DNA from 3 places in the Paenisporosarcina sp. FSL H8-0542 genome. Region 1 is predicted to be linked to each of the others. Evidence: riboswitches for the same ligand, from Rfam matches in the RefSeq annotation. Region 1 holds a riboswitch; each other region holds the start of a gene.
The links. A riboswitch is a leader RNA that binds a small molecule or an ion and turns the genes downstream of it on or off. The one in region 1 is predicted to bind S-adenosylmethionine.
Positions count from the first base shown of each region.

Region 1 (6,163 bases):
TATTTGATCAAAAGGAATCCTTTGAATGGAAAGGTTTTTGGAGAGCTCAAACGCCTTATGTACCTTATCATCTAGACCCAGAAAATGACGGTGTCGATTTGCGATTGAAAAAGTTATACGCTGTCATTCATGAGTACGGAAATGAAGAAGCAAAACAACAAATAGAAACATTGCCTTATTATAGTTGAATGCTGTGCATGCCTTCGCTACACTATTTGAAAGGAGTGTAGCAGGCATGTTTTCTTTTGTAGATCAGCATGGGTTAAAAGTTACGTTATCATTTGAACCAAATGCCTTTTTAATTCCTACCACACATGTACTCGTGCTAGCGAACAGGCAGAACCAGTGGTTGCTCACAAAACATCCACAAAGAGGGATTGAATTTCCCGGTGGAAAAGTAGAATCAGGCGAGACGTTAGAACAAGCAGCAAAACGGGAAGTATTTGAAGAAACAGGCGCACAACTTTCAAATTTAATATGGTTTGCAGAATATATGGTGCATGAGCGTAAGCCTTTTTGTAAGGCGGTTTTCCGTGCAACAGTTGATTCAATTGAAAACAATAGTGAACGATTTGAGACTGAGGGCCCTGTATGGATGACGCTACAGGAGTTTTTCAAATCAACTAATCTTAGTTTTCATATGACAGATGACGGAATGAGAAAAATGTTGGAACAGGTGATGTTAGATGAAAGTAGACGGAACAATTGTACACAGACTTCCGTATCCAAGTCCAAATCCACTAGTTAAATTAACGGAAATTGTCTATTGGTCATGTGGATTCAGGGTAAAAGGGTTACTCGCGGAGCCACGCAAAGAAGGCAAGTATGAGGGAATCCTCTATTTACGTGGAGGTATTCAAAACATTGGTATGGTTCGATCTGCTCGAATTGCTCAGTTTGCCACACAAGGATTCGTGGTGTTTGCCCCTTATTATCGTGGGAACAGAGGCGGCGAAGGTAGAGATGAATTTGCTGGGGAAGATCGGTTTGACGCTACCAATGGAGTAGAAGTATTAAGACAGTTTATTTCAGTGAACCGTATTCATTTGTTTGCATTTTCTCGTGGAGGAATTATGGCTTTATGGACGGCTGTTCTGCGTTCAGATATTACATCGGTTGTCACCTGGTCAGGTGTGTCAGACATGGTTCTCACCTATGAGGAACGTGAAGACATGCGTAGAATGATGAAGCGGGTGATTGGTGGTAATCCTACGAATGTACCTGAGGCATATGAACTTCGTCAACCACTCAAACATGTCAGTGCTATTGATGCCAAAATTCTAATTATCCATGGACGAAAAGATGGGAATGTCGGAATTGAACATGCCTTACGTCTCGAAAGAGCACTCATTGATGGAAATAAAAATTTTGAGACTTGGTATTTTAAAGATTACACACATTATTTCCCTTCGAAAACCAATAGACAAACTGTCAGAGATTTAACGGACTGGATGAAACGACAAGGGGATTAATATATGAAACATATCCGAATTCATTTAAAGACTATCAGTACTGCTAACAAAACCTCGGTCCCTAATGATACGTCATATTGGAAAAAGCTTTGGGATACGTATACGCGTGAATATGCTTCAGTGGAAATTCAGTGTTGGCAGGAAGAAGTGCATGATATTGAGGAATTGACCAAACTCTCTGCACATTCTGTGAAACAAGGACTTGTAAAATCGTTTACAATTACATTGAACGAAAAAAACTGTAACTATTTACGTAATCATTCAATTGATGCAGATGGCGGTTTAAAATGGTTCACTATATTCTTTTATAAAGAAGATATTCAAATGCTTGAGATAGCACAATATGGTTCAGAAATTGTATTATATGGAGTAAATGAGAAAGAAGCGGAAGAATTTGAAGCGCTATTCCCTGAAATCGAGAACGCGGAATACTTCAAAGAACACCTCATGTAAGCAGAGGAGGGTGAGGCATGGGCAATTTACATATAATATACGACTCTTTATTACTAACCAGTGAAACCAACAAGCTTAGGAAGAGTATTAGCTATTGGTTTCCGTTAATGAATGAGGTACTTCCAGTGTTTACAGAAGTCGAAGTACATTGTCATGAAGATGAAAAAGAAGCAATTCTTAAGATTAAACCTTTCGCTCATACCATTCGATATGGAAGTGGATTGGTCATTTTTACAATGCCTCTAAATCAGAAGCTAAAAGACTTGCTACTGTATGGGGTAAATGAAGGGCATACAAGAATTCCCTGGTATACATTAGTATTCAAGAGAAATGGTGCACATATTTGTACTGTTAAACATCACGGATCTGAATTGTTTTTCTACCAGATAACGAAAGAGGATGCTAAAGAGATAGAATCTTACTTTCCCGAAGAGACAGTTTTTGAATATACGGAGTAAAAAAATGGCCTGCACATGAAGTGCAAGCCATTTTTGTATTCTAGATAATTGGACCGCCTTTAGAAATAATGTCTTCAGACACTGATCCAAATTTATTGAAGTTCTCACGGAATCGATTAGCCAATTCTTGTGCTTTTTTATCGTATGCTGCTGGATCCGCCCATGCATCGCGTGGGTTTAATACGTCAGAAGGTACGCCAGGTACTTCTTTAGGAATAGCTAAACCGAATGCTGAACCTTTATCCATTTCAACATTATCTAATTTGCCTTCCAATGCAGCACGAACCATCGCACGTGTATAAGAAAGTTTCATACGGCTACCAACGCCATATTCGCCGCCTGTCCAGCCAGTATTTACAAGGAAGACTTGTGCATCATGCTCATCGATTTTCTTCCCTAACATTTCTGCATATACAGTTGCAGGAAGGGGAAGGAATGGAGAACCGAAACAAGTTGAGAATGTTGCTTGTGGAGATGTAATTCCACGTTCTGTACCAGCAAGCTTCGATGTAAATCCGCTTAAGAAGTGATACATCGCTTGTTCTTTCGTCAACTTACTGATTGGAGGTAATACCCCAAACGCATCAGCAGTTAAGAAAATGATGGTTTTTGGATGACCCGCTACAGAAGGATCAACAATATTGTCGATTGCTTGTAATGGGTAAGCAGCACGCGTATTTTCAGTTAACGAAATATTTTCGTAGTCGGGTATACGCGTTTCTGGATCCAATACTACGTTTTCCAATACAGAACCAAAACGGATTGCATCGAAAATTTGTGGTTCATTTTCACGTGTTAAGTTAATTGCTTTTGCATAACAGCCGCCTTCAATATTGAATACGCCGTTATCTGACCAGCCATGCTCATCATCACCGATTAATTTACGATCTGCATCAGCAGATAATGTTGTCTTTCCTGTTCCGGACAATCCGAAGAACAAAGCAACATCGCCTTTTTCACCAACGTTTGCAGAACAGTGCATCGGTAGGATGCCTTGCTCAGGAAGCAAGTAGTTCATAATGGAGAAAATTGATTTTTTCATTTCACCGGCATACTCAGTACCACCGATTAAAATGATGCGTTTTTCCATTGACACAATGATAAACGTTTCCGAACCTGTACCATCGATTGCAGGATCTGCTTTGAAAGTCGGAGCATAAACGATTGTGAATTGTGCTTCATGCGATGCCAACTCATCTTTAGACGGACGAATGAATAATTGGTGTGCAAAAAGGTTATGCCAAGCATATTCATTAATTACTTGCAATGAAAGGCGAGATTCTTTATCCGCACCGGCAAAGCCATTAAAGACAAATAACTCTTCTTTTGTTTTTAAATAGTTCACAACTTTTTTATATAAAGAGTTGAAAATTTCAGATGATATTGGTTGGTTTACTGAGCCCCAATCAATCTTGTCTTTAGAGCTATCTTCCACAACAACATATTTGTCTTTAGGAGAACGTCCTGTATATTTTCCTGTCACTACTTTTACAGCTCCAGTTGGTGTTAAGACAGCTTCTCCACGTAATGTTGCTTTCTCCACAAGTTGTGGGACTGAAAGTTGCACATGCACGTTTTGGCCATTTAACAAGTCGTTCAGCTCGTTCATCGTGTTCACTGAATTCATGTATATGTACCTTCCTTTATCGTATATTACCCTTATATCGGGTTAACCTTGATTCGAAAATTAGTATAACACATTACGCTTAATAATCTACACTAATAGCCTAATTAATTTTATCTGATTTTCGAACATTTATATAGAACGAAAAAAATATTTGACAAGGCTTCATTAGTTTATTATGATGTAAAACTGAACGGATACTCTTATCCCGAGCTGGTGGAGGGGTCAGGCCCTATGAAACCCGGCAACCTGCAGTTATGAACCAAGTAGTAATTGGCAAAGGTGCTGAACCTGAAGCAAGGTGTATTCCTTGGATGATAAGAGTGAAAGGTGCCTATTAACGAATGCCTTTCCTCATGTTTTTACGTGAGAGAGGGTTTTTTTTATGACATCTCCCTTTATCCTCGTGTGCAGAAGCCCGAAAAGGCGGAAGGTTTTATTCTAATGAATAAGCTGGACATGGGAAATGAGTACCGTTTGAATTTTCCGAGAGCAATCTCGAAGGATATAGGAGGAATATTAAATGACAACTCGTCGTCTATTTACATCAGAATCAGTAACAGAAGGGCATCCGGATAAGATTTGTGATCAAATCTCAGACGCAATTTTAGATGCTATATTAACAGAAGACCCGAACGCACGTGTCGCTTGTGAAACAACTGTAACAACAGGTTTAGTGCTTGTTGCTGGAGAAATCACAACATCTGCTTATGTGGATATTCAAAAAGTTGTACGTGAAACAGTTCGTGAAATTGGCTACACTCGTGCAAAATATGGTTTTGACTCAGAGACTTCTGCAGTATTGACCGCAATCGATGAGCAATCTGCCGACATCGCAATGGGCGTTGACAGAGCACTAGAAGCACGTGAAGGTTCGATGACAGATTCAGACATCGAAGCAATCGGTGCAGGTGACCAAGGTTTAATGTTCGGTTTTGCTTGTAATGAAACACCGGAATTAATGCCTCTTCCAATTAGTATGGCTCATAAGTTAGCTCGTCGTTTAGCATTAGTTCGTAAAGAAGAAATTCTTCCATACTTACGTCCAGATGGCAAAACACAAGTAACTGTAGAATATGATGAAAACAATAAACCGTTGCGCATTGACACAATCGTTATTTCTACTCAACATCACCCAGAAGTAACTCTTGAGCAAATTCAACGCAACTTGAAAGAACATGTCATCAATCCTGTCGTTCCGGCAGAATTAATTGACGAAAATACAAAATACTTCATTAATCCAACTGGTCGCTTCGTAATTGGTGGACCACAAGGGGATGCTGGTTTAACTGGTCGCAAAATTATCGTTGATACTTACGGTGGATACGCTCGTCACGGTGGCGGCGCATTCTCTGGTAAAGATGCGACAAAAGTTGACCGTTCAGCAGCATATGCAGCACGTTATGTAGCGAAAAACATCGTAGCAGCAGGACTTGCTGACCGTTGCGAAGTTCAACTTGCATATGCAATCGGTGTTGCACAACCAGTATCAATTGCAATCGATACTTTTGGTACAGGCACTGTAGAAGAATCGAAACTTGTTGAAATTGTTCGCGATTCATTCGACCTTCGCCCAGCTGGAATCATCAAAATGTTAGATCTACGTCGTCCGATTTACAAGCAGACAGCTGCTTATGGACACTTCGGTCGCACAGACTTGGATGTACCATGGGAGAAAACAGACAGAGCGGCTACTTTGAAAGAAAAAGCAGGCGTTTAAGATTGAGAAGCCATTCTGGGTATGCCCTAGAATGGCTTTTTTATTGGAAATTAGTGGGCGAAAGGGAACAAATCAATTTGAACGGGAATAAATTTAAGAATGCTTCAACATATTAAAAGGACCGGGCTCTATCACCCGGTCCTTACTATCCGTTTACTTTTGTTGTTGCATTTCCTTATAAATCTGTCCTTTTTCAGCATATTCTCTCACAATACGTTCCATATCTAGTTTGTCTTCAGCATTCAACTCCCGAACCACTTTTGCCGGACGTCCCAATGCAAGCATACCTGGGGGAATTACTTTACCGGGTGGAACCAAGCTACCTGCCCCGATAAATGCACCTTCACCAATCTCTGCGCCATCCAGGACAATGGAACCCATGCCAATTAAGGCGCCTTTTCGTACGGTACAGCTATGTAGAGTTACTTGGTGACCG
Region 1 covers NZ_CP152050.1:1,103,881-1,110,043, forward strand. The annotation lists gene MHH33_RS06005 (hypothetical protein) at 1-188, shown strand, start outside; gene MHH33_RS06010 (NUDIX domain-containing protein) at 236-748, shown strand; gene MHH33_RS06015 (prolyl oligopeptidase family serine peptidase) at 687-1,472, shown strand; gene MHH33_RS06020 (hypothetical protein) at 1,476-1,925, shown strand; gene MHH33_RS06025 (hypothetical protein) at 1,943-2,383, shown strand; gene pckA (phosphoenolpyruvate carboxykinase (ATP)) at 2,424-4,010, opposite strand; SAM riboswitch class I at 4,208-4,331, shown strand; gene metK (methionine adenosyltransferase) at 4,531-5,727, shown strand; gene MHH33_RS06040 (gamma carbonic anhydrase family protein) at 5,881-6,163, opposite strand, start outside.

Region 2 (6,163 bases), 1.6 Mb from region 1:
TGAACATCTTTTCCTTCCAATAGGACAGAACCGGTTGTCGGTTTCAATAAACGTGCAATAGAACGAAGCAACGTTGACTTTCCGCAGCCATTGCTGCCAACAAAAACGGAAATTTCTCCACGGGGTATATGTAAATTTAAATTCTCAAATAGTAAATGATCAGAATATCCAATTGAAAGGGATTCAGCTTTAACAGCAGTATGCATCATTGTAACCTCCATCTAACTGATAGGTGTTCTCACTTAAGACATCATACCATAAAACAAAGAATTAATGAGAATGATTTTCATTAATTACTGGAAAAGTCTTTACAAAATTGTGAAGTTGTCGGTGCAGGATAAGTAATCATGACCTGCTTATGATGTTTTCTACGATTCCCATAAAATATATGCCGGATGGTGCAAAATTAGGTGACGTTTATTGGGAAATTCAATGTCATAGGAAATTCCATAAAAAAACAAGCACAGTCTGTCAGGAGGACAGTCAATGCTTGTGTTATGGCAATATTAAGCTTGTCTTTCAAACAGTTGAATCATTTCAATCATGACTTTGGTTGCTTTTTCCATGTTATCGACTGAAATGTATTCATATTTTCCATGATAGTTTTCGCCACCTGTAAAGATATTAGGTGTTGGCATGCCCATATATGATAATTGTGAACCGTCAGTACCTCCACGAATTGGGATGACTAATGGATTAATTGATAGATTCGTCATCGCTTCATGTGCAATATCGACAATTTCTTTTACAGGCTCAATTTTTTCACCCATGTTGAAATATTGATCATGCAGTTCATACGAAATTGCATTTGATCCGTATTCTGCTTTGATTTTTGAAGCAGCTTCTTCAAATAATGCTTTCTTCGCTTCGAATTTTTCACGGTCAAAGTCACGTACGATATAAGACAATTTGGCTTCTTCTACATGCCCGTTGAAATTCATCAAGTGGATGAATCCTTCATGTCCTTCAGTCTTCTCAGGCACTTCATCTGCAGGCATATAAGATTGGAACTTCATGGCGATGGTCAGAGCGTTGACCATTTTGTTTTTAGCTGAACCTGGATGAACGCTTGTCCCACGTGTGATAACTTTAGCACCAGCTGCATTGAAACTTTCAAATTGAAGTTCTCCAAGAGGTCCGCCATCCATTGTATAAGCATACTTGGCATCAAATTTTTCAACATCAAATTTATGTGGCCCACGCCCAATTTCTTCGTCTGGAGTAAAGGCAACACGAAGTTTGCCGTGTTTAATGTCTGGATTATTAATTAGAAACTCCATAGCTGTCATAATTTCAGCAATTCCTGCTTTGTTGTCGGCACCTAGTAAAGTCGTGCCATCTGTTGTTATTAAAGTGTGCCCGATATAATTATTAAGCTCTGGGAAATCGTCAGGAGACATAACGGTTTCTTCGTTTAATCGGATGTCGCCACCTTCATAGCAATCGATACGCTGAGGGTTTACATTCTTACCTGTATAATCAGTTGCTGTGTCGACGTGAGCTAAAAAGCCGATTGTTGGCAATTCACGTTCTGAATTTGCAGGCAAAGTGGCAAATAAATAACCATTGTCATCAAGTGAAATGTCTTCCATTCCGATTGAAGCCAATTCTTTTTCTAGTTCGTGCAATAAGTCCCACTGACCTGGTGTAGATGGACAAGTGGTGCTTTCAGCATCTGATTGTGTATCAATTTTGGCATAACGTACAAGGCGTTCGATTAATGTTTCTTGCATGGTTTCATCTCCCTTAGAAAAGTTGGTTCGGAGTCGGGCAGATATTGACCGACATGATGCGGGCCAGTAGTCTTTACCCCTTACCTCAGTTTAGCACTTTCATTCGGTTCACGGAATAATGATTGTTCTGGCCGAATGAAATTTTAACGACTTTTTAGTAAATTCGGAATAAAAAATGGATTCCCCAATTAATTGGAGTGAGTCACTTTTTTCTTTTTGATAACCGAAGAAACTCGTGGTTCCATCCCGGATCTCAAACGGTGTATATTCTCGCGATGCTTCCATAACGCAAGTAAGAAGAGTGCGGTGGTTATGACAATTGGCATAGTACTTTCTGTAATCAAAAAGGCTAAAATGATATATGTAATATATAAGAACAGTACACCGATTAATAAGTAATCTGTCACCAATGAAACGACAATCAGCAAGATAAGTCCAACCAATCCGATTCTCCAATCCAGTACTAACATCACTCCAATAACAGATGCCGTTCCTTTACCACCATCAAAATGCATCTGAAATGGATAATTGTGACCTATTACGACAGATGCCCCCACAAGAAATAATAGGACCCATTGATACTCCAAGGAAAGATCAGTAGATTCGAATATAAGACGCAAAAGGACGATTGCAAGTATTCCTTTACCAATATCAACAAATGCAACGAGTGCCCCGTATTTCCAGCCTAATACAATAGTGGCATTGGATGCCCCCGCATTCTTTACTCCCTGTTCCTTTACATTCACCCCAGAAAGCCGTTGCGCCACATTTGAACCATGGAGACAGCCAATTAAATAACCTGATAGTAAGGTGATTAGCACCCATAATGCAAGATTCATATTCCCAACCCCTTTTTTTCACTAACTCTTTAAACGTTTGAGTGTTGGCAGAAGTTTCAAAAAATTATATAAATAATTCTTGACTATTTATGGATATTAAACATATACTGATTCTCAAGATGGAAAACTAAATCAAATACTCTTATCTAGAGTGGCGGAGGGACTAGGCCCTGCGATGCCCGGCAACCGGCAAGTGATTAACTTGCAAAGGTGCTAATTCCTACAGATTTCTTTAGTGGAGATCTGAAAGATAAGAGGAGGATCACGCACTTGTGAGCCCCTCTTCTTAAGCGAAGACGGGGCTTTTTTCTGTTCATAAAACTCCTCTTTCGCCTCCACACTTCCATCTAAAACACAATCCAGGAGGGAAAACAATGACAAATCTTCAACCGGAAACTCTACTTTTACACGGAGGTCAGCAGCCGGACCCAATCACGGGTTCCCGTGCAGTGCCAATCCACAAAACAACTTCTTTTGTTTTCAGAGATACGGAACATGCCCAAAACTTATTCGCCTTGCAGGAAACTGGACACATTTATTCACGCATCGGCAACCCGACTGTGGACGTATTTGAACAGCGAATCGCGTTATTGGAAGGTGGCACAGCAGCGGTAGCCCTATCGAGTGGCATGGCTGCGATAGCCTTCTCCATTCTGAATGTAGCAGGAGCCGGTGATGAAATCGTCGCTGCTGGCAATTTGTATGGTGGGACCTACAATCTATTTGCCAATACACTTCCACGGTATGGAATCACGGTGAAGTTTGTAGATTCCACCGATCCTGAGAATTTCCGCGGGGCCATTACCGATAAAACGAAAGCCATTTTCGGGGAAATCATCGGAAACCCAAGCCTTCATGTTTTGGACGTAGAAGCTGTAGCTGACATTGCACACGAGAACGGAATTCCGTTGATTATCGATAATACGTTTGCAACGCCATACGGAAGCAACCCTATCGAATTCGGTGCGGATGTAGTCGTTCATTCAGCTACGAAATGGATTGGGGGACACGGTACGTCAATCGGCGGTGTCGTTGTGGATGCAGGTAAGTTTGATTGGAACAGCGAGAAGTTTCCTGGCTTTACGGAACCGGATACGAGCTACCATGGCCTTCGTTACGGGATTGATGTCCCCCAAGTGGCTTTCGCGATTAAACTGCGGGTCCAGCTACTGCGTGACTTCGGTCCATGCCTAAGCCCGGATAATGCATTCGCTTTTTTGCAAGGTCTTGAAACATTGCATCTCCGCGTACCGAAACATAATGAAAATGCAATTGCAGTCGCACAATACTTAGCAAATCATCCGGCAGTAGAATGGGTAAGTTTCAATGGTTTCGAATCTCATCCATCTCATCAATTGGCAAACAAGTACTTAAAGAATGGATACGGCTCGATTGTGAATTTTGGCATTAAAGGAGGTCGGAAAGCAGGACGAAAACTTATCGACCATGTCCAAATCTGGTCGCATGTGGCTAATGTAGGGGATGCAAAATCGCTCATTATCCATCCTGCTTCAACAACCCATCAACAGTTAAGCAGTGAAGAGTTGAAGCAATCGGGTGTAACGGAAGAGTTGATTCGTCTATCAGTAGGATTGGAATCTGTGAAAGACCTGGTAGCCGATTTGGGGAAAGCAATAGAACATGCCACCGTCGTAACGGTTTAATGTGGAGGTGAATTTAATGGCAACAGGAAGTGTGACAATCGGGAATTTTCAACTAGAGTCTGGAGAATGGCTTGAGCATGTTGAACTTTCATATGAAACTCTTGGTCCTTCAGAAGCACCAGTTGTTTTGGTTTGTCATGCGTTAACTGGCAATCAATATGCCGTTGGATCAAAGGAATCACCGGGCTGGTGGAGCGGGTTAATTGGACCGGGAAAGAATATTGATACCGACTCTTTTCGAGTTATTACACTGAATGTCCTTGGAGGATGCTCGGGTACGACGGGGCCGTTGACCATCAATCCCTCTACAGGCAATCCATATCGATCATCCTTTCCGACAATTACAATTCGCGATATGGTTCATGCGGAAAAAAAGGCATTACAGGCTTTGGGTATTAATCGGCTTCATGCGGTAGTTGGTGGGTCACTTGGTGGCATGCGTGTTCTGGAGTGGGGATTACTTTATCCAAAAGATATGGATATTCTTATTCCTTTAGCAGTTACCCCTTATCTAAGTGACACAGGTATTGCTTTTAACTACATTGGAATCCATGCAATTGAGACGGATGCGAATTATCTCAATGGAAACTATACCTGTTCCTCGGATATCAAGGGGTTTGAAACGGCTCGAATGGCGGGGCTGGTTACTTATCGTAGTGAACAATTACATAAGAACCGTTTTGCCAGAAAGACCAGAAGCGATGGATTGTTCGAAATCGAATCCTATATGAAATATCAAGGGGTAAAACTGGCTAACCGTTTTGATGCGAATAGCTACCTTACCTTGTTAAGAGCAATGAATACCCATGATATCGGAAGGGATAGAGGGGGTATAGAAATTGCGGCAAAGCAATTTGAAGCAAAAGTGATTACCATAGCATTCACATATGATTTACTATATCCACCTGAGGACATTTGCTCTTTTGCGCATCTCGTTCCTGATCATCATTTCTGTATGGTCAACACACGATTCGGTCATGATGGCTTTCTGACTGAATTTGAGACATGGGGAGATATATTATCTGTTCACTTGGGGGTAAAGTCATGGCGACGATTCAAGCAGCAATCTTAGGTTTTGGCACAGTTGGTCAAGGTATTTACCAAATACTTAATGAGAAAAAGGATCAATTAAAAGAATCACTTGGATTAGATATAGACATCAAAGCAATTCTGATAAGGGATAAGACAAAAAGCCGCATGGCAGCTCCAGATGTATTGTTCACTGACAACTTTGATGAAATTGAAGCTATCCCAGATCTTCAAATTGTTTTTGAAGCCATTGTGGGAGAAGACCCTGCTTACGATTATTTATGTAAGGCCATTCAAAAAGGTTGTCATGTCATTACGGCTAATAAAGTCATGTTCTCAAAGCATGGCTTGGAGTTACAGGAACTTGCAAATAGGCAAGGTGTCCATGTGGGATATGAAGCAACTACAGCTGGCGGTGTTCCCATAATTTCAACTTTGAAAAATATTCTTCTAGTAAATCAGGTTCAAAGAATTCAAGGGATATTAAATGGAACATCAAATTACATCTTAACTCAAATGAGGGTGCAAGAAAGCAGTTTTCAGGATGCTTTGGAGGAAGCAAAGTTACTGGGGTACGCAGAGGCAGATCCTTTCAATGACATTTCAGGTCAAGACGCATTTCGAAAGCTTATGATATTGAGTAATTTAGCATTCGGTAAACAACCAAAGTGGGATGATGTATCGATTGAAGGAATAGGAGATATCACTCTTGAACAAGTACTGGGGGCTGCAAGGGAGGGTTTGCGTTTCAGACATGTGGCAGAAATTGTCGAAAAGGTAGATGGGTCCTTACATGCAAGTGTTGGTCCAAGATTGGTAGGTCCAGAGCATCCTTTGTATGCAATTGAGGGAGTAAATAACGCAATTGCACTTGAAACGGATTACATGGGAACTTTAA
Region 2 covers NZ_CP152050.1:3,100,338-3,106,500, reverse strand. The annotation lists gene MHH33_RS15595 (ABC transporter ATP-binding protein) at 1-209, opposite strand, end outside; gene pepT (peptidase T) at 507-1,733, opposite strand; gene MHH33_RS15585 (glycerol-3-phosphate acyltransferase) at 1,922-2,572, opposite strand; SAM riboswitch class I at 2,712-2,829, shown strand; gene MHH33_RS15580 (O-acetylhomoserine aminocarboxypropyltransferase/cysteine synthase family protein) at 2,947-4,236, shown strand; gene MHH33_RS15575 (homoserine O-acetyltransferase) at 4,253-5,308, shown strand; gene MHH33_RS15570 (homoserine dehydrogenase) at 5,281-6,163, shown strand, end outside.
Region 2: it holds a riboswitch for S-adenosylmethionine, as region 1 does, so the genes downstream of both, MHH33_RS15580 (O-acetylhomoserine aminocarboxypropyltransferase/cysteine synthase family protein) here and metK (methionine adenosyltransferase) in region 1, are expected to answer to the same signal.

Region 3 (6,163 bases), 580 kb from region 1:
CGTCGGTTGCCCAAGCCCTTCATGACGATAGGCCGTAGAAAAATAAACAGGGGGATTCACAGTCCCTGTAGCCGTATCACTGCGATTTCCAATTTGAGCAAGTTGTGTATCGATTTTATACATCCCAATCACTCCTCTAATAATAATGTTGATGCACTTTAAAACAGCGTTCTCCATTGTGGATCATCAGTTAGTGATACTCTCACTGCAGATTCTTACAACGTTAACTTATTCCAATCTATTTTCTTAACCCTAGGATATAAAAAAGACCTCTTGATTCCATAAAATTGTCAATAAACAATCTTACTGAATACAAGAGGCCTCCAGTTGTCCGGTGAGCTTCTTTAATATTTTAATTTTTTCAAACAGAAAACCGTTGCTTTTCTATGCGATTTATTTGAACAATCTTTCCTTCATGAAACGTAATTTGTAGCTCTCCAAAATGCAAGCCTTCAAGTGCTTTTGCGATAACTTCAAACTTTTCCTTTTCCTTTTCCTTACCTTCTTTCACCAAATCTCCCATTCACTCAACTCCCATATGCTTACATTAACTCAATATACATGGCCCTCTTATTTAGCAGATTTGAATAACTCTGCTGTAATTGGCACTGTTACAATTCGATTCAGTGGTTGCCTTGGTCTCAAAGACTCTTTAAAGGTAGTTCTTATATGGAAGGAACAGCCTATGCTTGTGCGAAAGGGTCCCAAGATTTTCTATTTCACTTTCATTATTCGGATATTCCACTCTGGAAGTTTATGACCCTATATTCACGAGCAGCTTTTCTCTCGTTTGTTTTGCTACTTCAACCATTATCTTAAGTGCTGCAACCGTTTCTTCAAGACCTCGTGTTTTCAAACCGCAATCAGGATTAATCCAGAACTGATTTGGATCAAGAACTTGTAGGGCACGATCAATGTTTCTACTCAGCTCTTCAAGCTTTGGTACACGTGGACTATGAATGTCGTATACACCAAGACCGATCCCTTTGTCATACGTGTTTTCTTCAAACGATTGAATTAATTCACCATGACTTCTTGATGTTTCAATCGAAATAACATCAGCATCGAGTGCTTTAATCGCATCGATAATATCTTTAAAGTCCGAATAACACATATGGGTATGAATTTGTGTATCGTTTTGTACTGACGTTGTTGCAAGTTTAAACGCATAAACTGCAGCGTCAAGATACCCTTCCCATTTTTCACGTTTTAACGGCAGCCCTTCACGAATTGCCGGCTCATCAACTTGAATCATACGAATTCCATTTTCCTCAAGCGTTTCAACTTCTTTTCGAAGCGCAAGTGCAATTTGATTGGCAACAACATAGCGTGAAATATCATCGCGAACAAACGACCAGTTTAAAATTGTAATTGGACCTGTCAGCATTCCTTTTACAGGTTTGTCAGTTATTGATTGGGCATATAAGGATTCTTTAACTGTTATCGGTTCTATAAATGACACGTCACCGTAAATAAGTGGTGGTTTCACACATCGCGAGCCATATGACTGGACCCAGCCAAATTTCGTGAATTGGAAGCCATCTAATTTTTCACCAAAATACTCAACCATGTCTGTACGTTCAAATTCTCCATGTACAAACACATCTAGACCAAGTTCCTCTTGAATTTCAATCCACTTTTTAATTTCTGCTTTTATATATGTTTCATATTCTGTATTCGTTAACTCGCCTTTACGCCATTTTAATCGGTTCTTTCTTACTTCTTGAGTTTGCGGGAAACTTCCGATTGTTGTTGTTGGAAGCAGTGGTAACTGAAAAGCCTCTTTTTGTATCTCTTGACGGACTTTAAATATTGCTTTTCGTTCCGCTTTATACGTATGCAAGTTTTGAATGGCTTCTTGAACTTGTGTGTTATTTCGGAATGATGATTTTTGTAACGCATGAATCGCTTCTGTACTTGCACTGATTTCTTTTTGTATCGCTTCTTTTCCATCGTTTAAGCCTTTTGTCAGTAGAACAATTTCATGTAATTTTTCATTAGCAAATGATAATGCTCCTTTTAGGACGTCATCAAGCGTTTCTTCACTTTTAACTGTCACAGGTACATGCAATAAGCTTGATGAAGATTGTACAATTAGACGATCTTTTGAAACAACATCCACAATCTCTGCAAGAATTGCAGAATGATCATTAAGATTCGCACGCCATATGTTTCGCCCGTCAATAATACCAGCAGCAAGAACCTTATCTTTTGGGAAACCATACTTTTTCAAAGCAGCAAGATTTTGACCATTATCATATACAAAATCAAGTCCAATTCCTTTAACAGGAAGTGAGATGACATCTTCGTAATGTTCAATGCTTTCAAAATATGTTTGTAATATCAGCTTTATGTTTGGCGCTGCATCATGCAATGTTTGATAGATATCCTTAAATAACGCAACATCTTCTTTGGAAATCGTTGTAGATAAAATCGGTTCATCGATTTGTACCCACTCTACTCCTTCTTTTTGTAATTCACGTAAAATGTCAGCGTAAAGCGGTACAAATTTTTCAACAACTGCTTTAAATTCATTTTCTCTATAACCCTTTGACAGTTTTACAAATGTGATAGGTCCTAAGATTACAGGTTTTCCTTCGATATTAAGTTTCTGTTTAGCCTCTTTATAAAATTGAAGTGGCCGGTTTTCAACAAGAGTAGGTACTGCTTCATTAAGCTCTGGAACAATATAGTGATAGTTTGTGTTAAACCATTTTGTCATTTCAGATGCAACAGCACCTTTATTGCCTCGTGCTATATCAAAATACGTTTCAAGCGATACTTTACCGCCGTCGTATTCAAAGCGTTTCGGTACTAATCCGAACATAACGGCTGTATCAAGCACATGATCATACAAACTAAAGTCTCCAACTGGTATCAAGTCAATTCCTAAATCTTTTTGTTTCTGCAGATTGTTTAGCCGAATCTCCTCAATTTGTTTTAAGAATGATTCTTTTTCTAGTTTCCCTGCCCATAACTGCTCCAGTGAATTTTTCCATTCACGTTTTACACCAATTCTTGGATAACCTAAATTCGAACTTTTCACTTTGCTCATAATATTTTTTACACTCCTTCTATTTTTATATTTTCATGCCCATTTCTATTTGAAACAGAGCAAATGAACCCATATTTCTAAAAACAAAAAAGCCTCTTCTTGGAAGCAAGAAGAGGCTCATCATTAAAAATATGTGACAAGATCTCAACTCATCTTCCAAGCATAATCGCTTGAAGGAATTGGCACAGTGCTCATAATGAGTCTGTTGCCGAGGTTTCAAAGGGCCTTTCCCTCCACCTCTCTTGATAAGTAGAAATTAACTATTTAGTTTTATTAATGGTTTAAATGGTATCAGTTTTGCTCGTTTTGAAATCAACGAATTTCACTTATTTATTATAATAATACAAACATTCAATAAAGTAAATAAATTCCTGAAATTTGTTTTTTCCCGTTTTTATCTTTTTACAAAGTACACTACGGATGTAAAGAACAGATTAAAGGGCAGCCCCAATAGTATTTGCTCGTCGTGGAATCGATGGAAATAAAATGAGCATGATTGCTGCTGAAGCAGAAACTATTTACAATAATTAATACTGTTTGTTAGAACACTTGGTCCTAACTTACCTGTTTTGGAATTTGAGAGACGCACCTGAACTTCGACATTCTTCATTTCTGCTGTAATTAAATCAAATCGTCCAGCCCAACTTGGACCATTCTCCTCTGGGGTTGGATAAAGCTTAAAACGCCAACTTATTTCTTTTGGAACAAACGCAAAACCTTCATAGCTATCGAAGTCTCCATACGAAGACGGTTCAGGAAGATGAACAGCGAGAATACTTATATTAGTTCTTGCAAAACTTGGTGGATTTAATTGCACTTTATAGATTAATGCTACACCTTTTGTATTCGTCAGACTTTTATCAACAGACTCCAATGTTAGGCTACAGGGCACTGAAATCACTTCTAATAATTCATCATTTTCTTCATTTATTGCCTTTGCTTTTGGTGGTCTTTCCCAAATTACAAATATTAGAGTTGTTAAACTTAATAGCAATAGCAAAAATATAACTGATATTTTTTTCATCTAATCACCTACCTAATTTTAAAGGTAGTATTTCCTTATGATAAGACAATATTCTTGTTCAACTATCCAGCCCCGTTAGTTCAATGAGAAAAAGACCGCTTAAGCATCTCGATGTTCTTCAACTAAGCACCCGTTAGTTGAACAATAATGCAGTAGCTATTTTAACTTTTTCATCGAAACCGATTTATCTGGGAAGTGTAAGAGTATATTTCCTCCTGATGACAAAATGACTTCAAATGATAATGTTGATTCGTTAATTGGTAATAATTCTTCAAACAACCAGTCATCTATTTCACGATTATTAATAGGTTTATCATTATCATAATTCAAGTGTTGAAATTGAAAGAACGAGACATTGTCAAAACTCAATATCCAAACATCGTCACTGGAAACAGTGAAGTGAATGTTTGAGTGAAGGAGACTTTTATGTTCAATTTCAATTTTTATAAGTCTATAATCGTGAAAACCCCAAGAGTTAAAACGATTAAAAATATCTTGAGGCAATCTATCAGATAATGTATTGAATACCTCTTTGTATTTTTTCGCATTTTCCATCCATTGATTATCTAATTTATCCAATTCTTCATCATTCGTGCCATCCATATTTTGAGCTAAATGCAATTCATATAATAAATATTTCATTTTTACAGCCCCTTTCTTTTCAGTGTTTCTTCAACTAAACTGCCCCGTTAGTTGAAAAAGAAAAAAGGGCTACCAAAACAGCCCAAAGATTTTTACTAAAGTAACCGTTAGTAAAAAGAATTATTAATCCGAAAAAGTTTCCCCTTTATCTAAGTTCAAAGTGTGATTATTTATTGTAATAATACCGTTATTTGTCCAAGCCACATCTGCCTTGTGCATATTGTCATCATAGTAGATATTCTTCTTGAACCAAAGGGGACCATCTACTATTCCTACTACACTAATAGAAGTAGCTGCACCACCATTTAATGTGTAGAAGTTGATTGTCGTTTTAGAATCGGGTGATTGGGTTGTTGCAATGGGTTCTCTTGCAAATGTATTCACTACTATCCCTAATAGAAAAATTGCTGAAAGGGGAAATGCAATTAAGACAGTCATCCAACTTCTCCATCTTGCTCCCCTGTTGCTTTTGTCTCTAAATCCCGAAATACCCATAAAACAAGTAGTAAACGTGAGCAACAATAAAACCGAAGCAGGTGGTGCAACTGACCACGAATGGTTATAAGAAGCATATAAAGTCTGTAAAGAAAGAACCGTTACTAACAAGCATAAAAGAAAAGACCACAAATTATATTTTCTTTCCACTATTTCCACTAAATTACCTCCCGATTAGAAGTTCTGGTGTTCCCCAAAAAATCTTCTTCTTCAACTAAACTGCTGCGTTAGTTGAAGAAGAAATGGTCTTACTCCTTATTAAAGTAAAGCACCCGTTAGTTGAAGATCATTCATTTCTATTCACCCGGCATATAGCCTATTACTTCATTGGTTTCAGGGTCAACAAGTATTAAAGGTGGACCAACTACAACGTCCTCTTGGTCTATAAAGGATACCCTTAATACTTCTTTCCCTTCATAAGTTTTATCCAGTAATTCATAGCTATTATCAGCAATCGTTTTTTTCACATCAGCACTTTTCCAGTCCGCTATAGCACTGCCACCCCAACCTTTTTCTTCGATGAAATCCCAAGCAACTTTTCTAATTCTTTCATAGCTATCTGTGCCTTTGGAATTCACTTCATCTTGTTTAGTCGAACAACCACAAATCAGTAAAATTGATAATACTGTTAATGTTAAGGAAAAAAATCTTAACTTCATTCACTTGGCACCCCTTTTTAAAATCAATTGTTCTTCAACTAACCTGTTCCGTTAGTTAAAGAAGCTATTGCATATAATCATATTTGATTTCTCTTTATGTATTTAATTGAAATCACAGTAGCTATGATTGCAACTATAAAAATACTAAGTGGATACATAAGCTGTAACAGTAAATTGTGATCAGGGCTCGTTATCCAACCTACGTACTCCTCAGCCAAGGTATAAAAAACATAGAATTAAATTACAAACACAAAGATGTTTACAAATTTATTCATGAATTAAGACATC
Region 3 covers NZ_CP152050.1:1,686,529-1,692,691, reverse strand. The annotation lists gene MHH33_RS08875 (methionine biosynthesis PLP-dependent protein) at 1-123, opposite strand, end outside; gene MHH33_RS08870 (YezD family protein) at 362-523, opposite strand; gene metE (5-methyltetrahydropteroyltriglutamate--homocysteine S-methyltransferase) at 755-3,055, opposite strand; SAM riboswitch class I at 3,202-3,307, opposite strand; gene MHH33_RS08860 (hypothetical protein) at 3,570-4,079, opposite strand; gene MHH33_RS08855 (hypothetical protein) at 4,236-4,721, opposite strand; gene MHH33_RS08850 (DUF5412 family protein) at 4,845-5,375, opposite strand; gene MHH33_RS08845 (hypothetical protein) at 5,513-5,875, opposite strand.
Region 3: it holds a riboswitch for S-adenosylmethionine, as region 1 does, so the genes downstream of both, metE (5-methyltetrahydropteroyltriglutamate--homocysteine S-methyltransferase) here and metK (methionine adenosyltransferase) in region 1, are expected to answer to the same signal.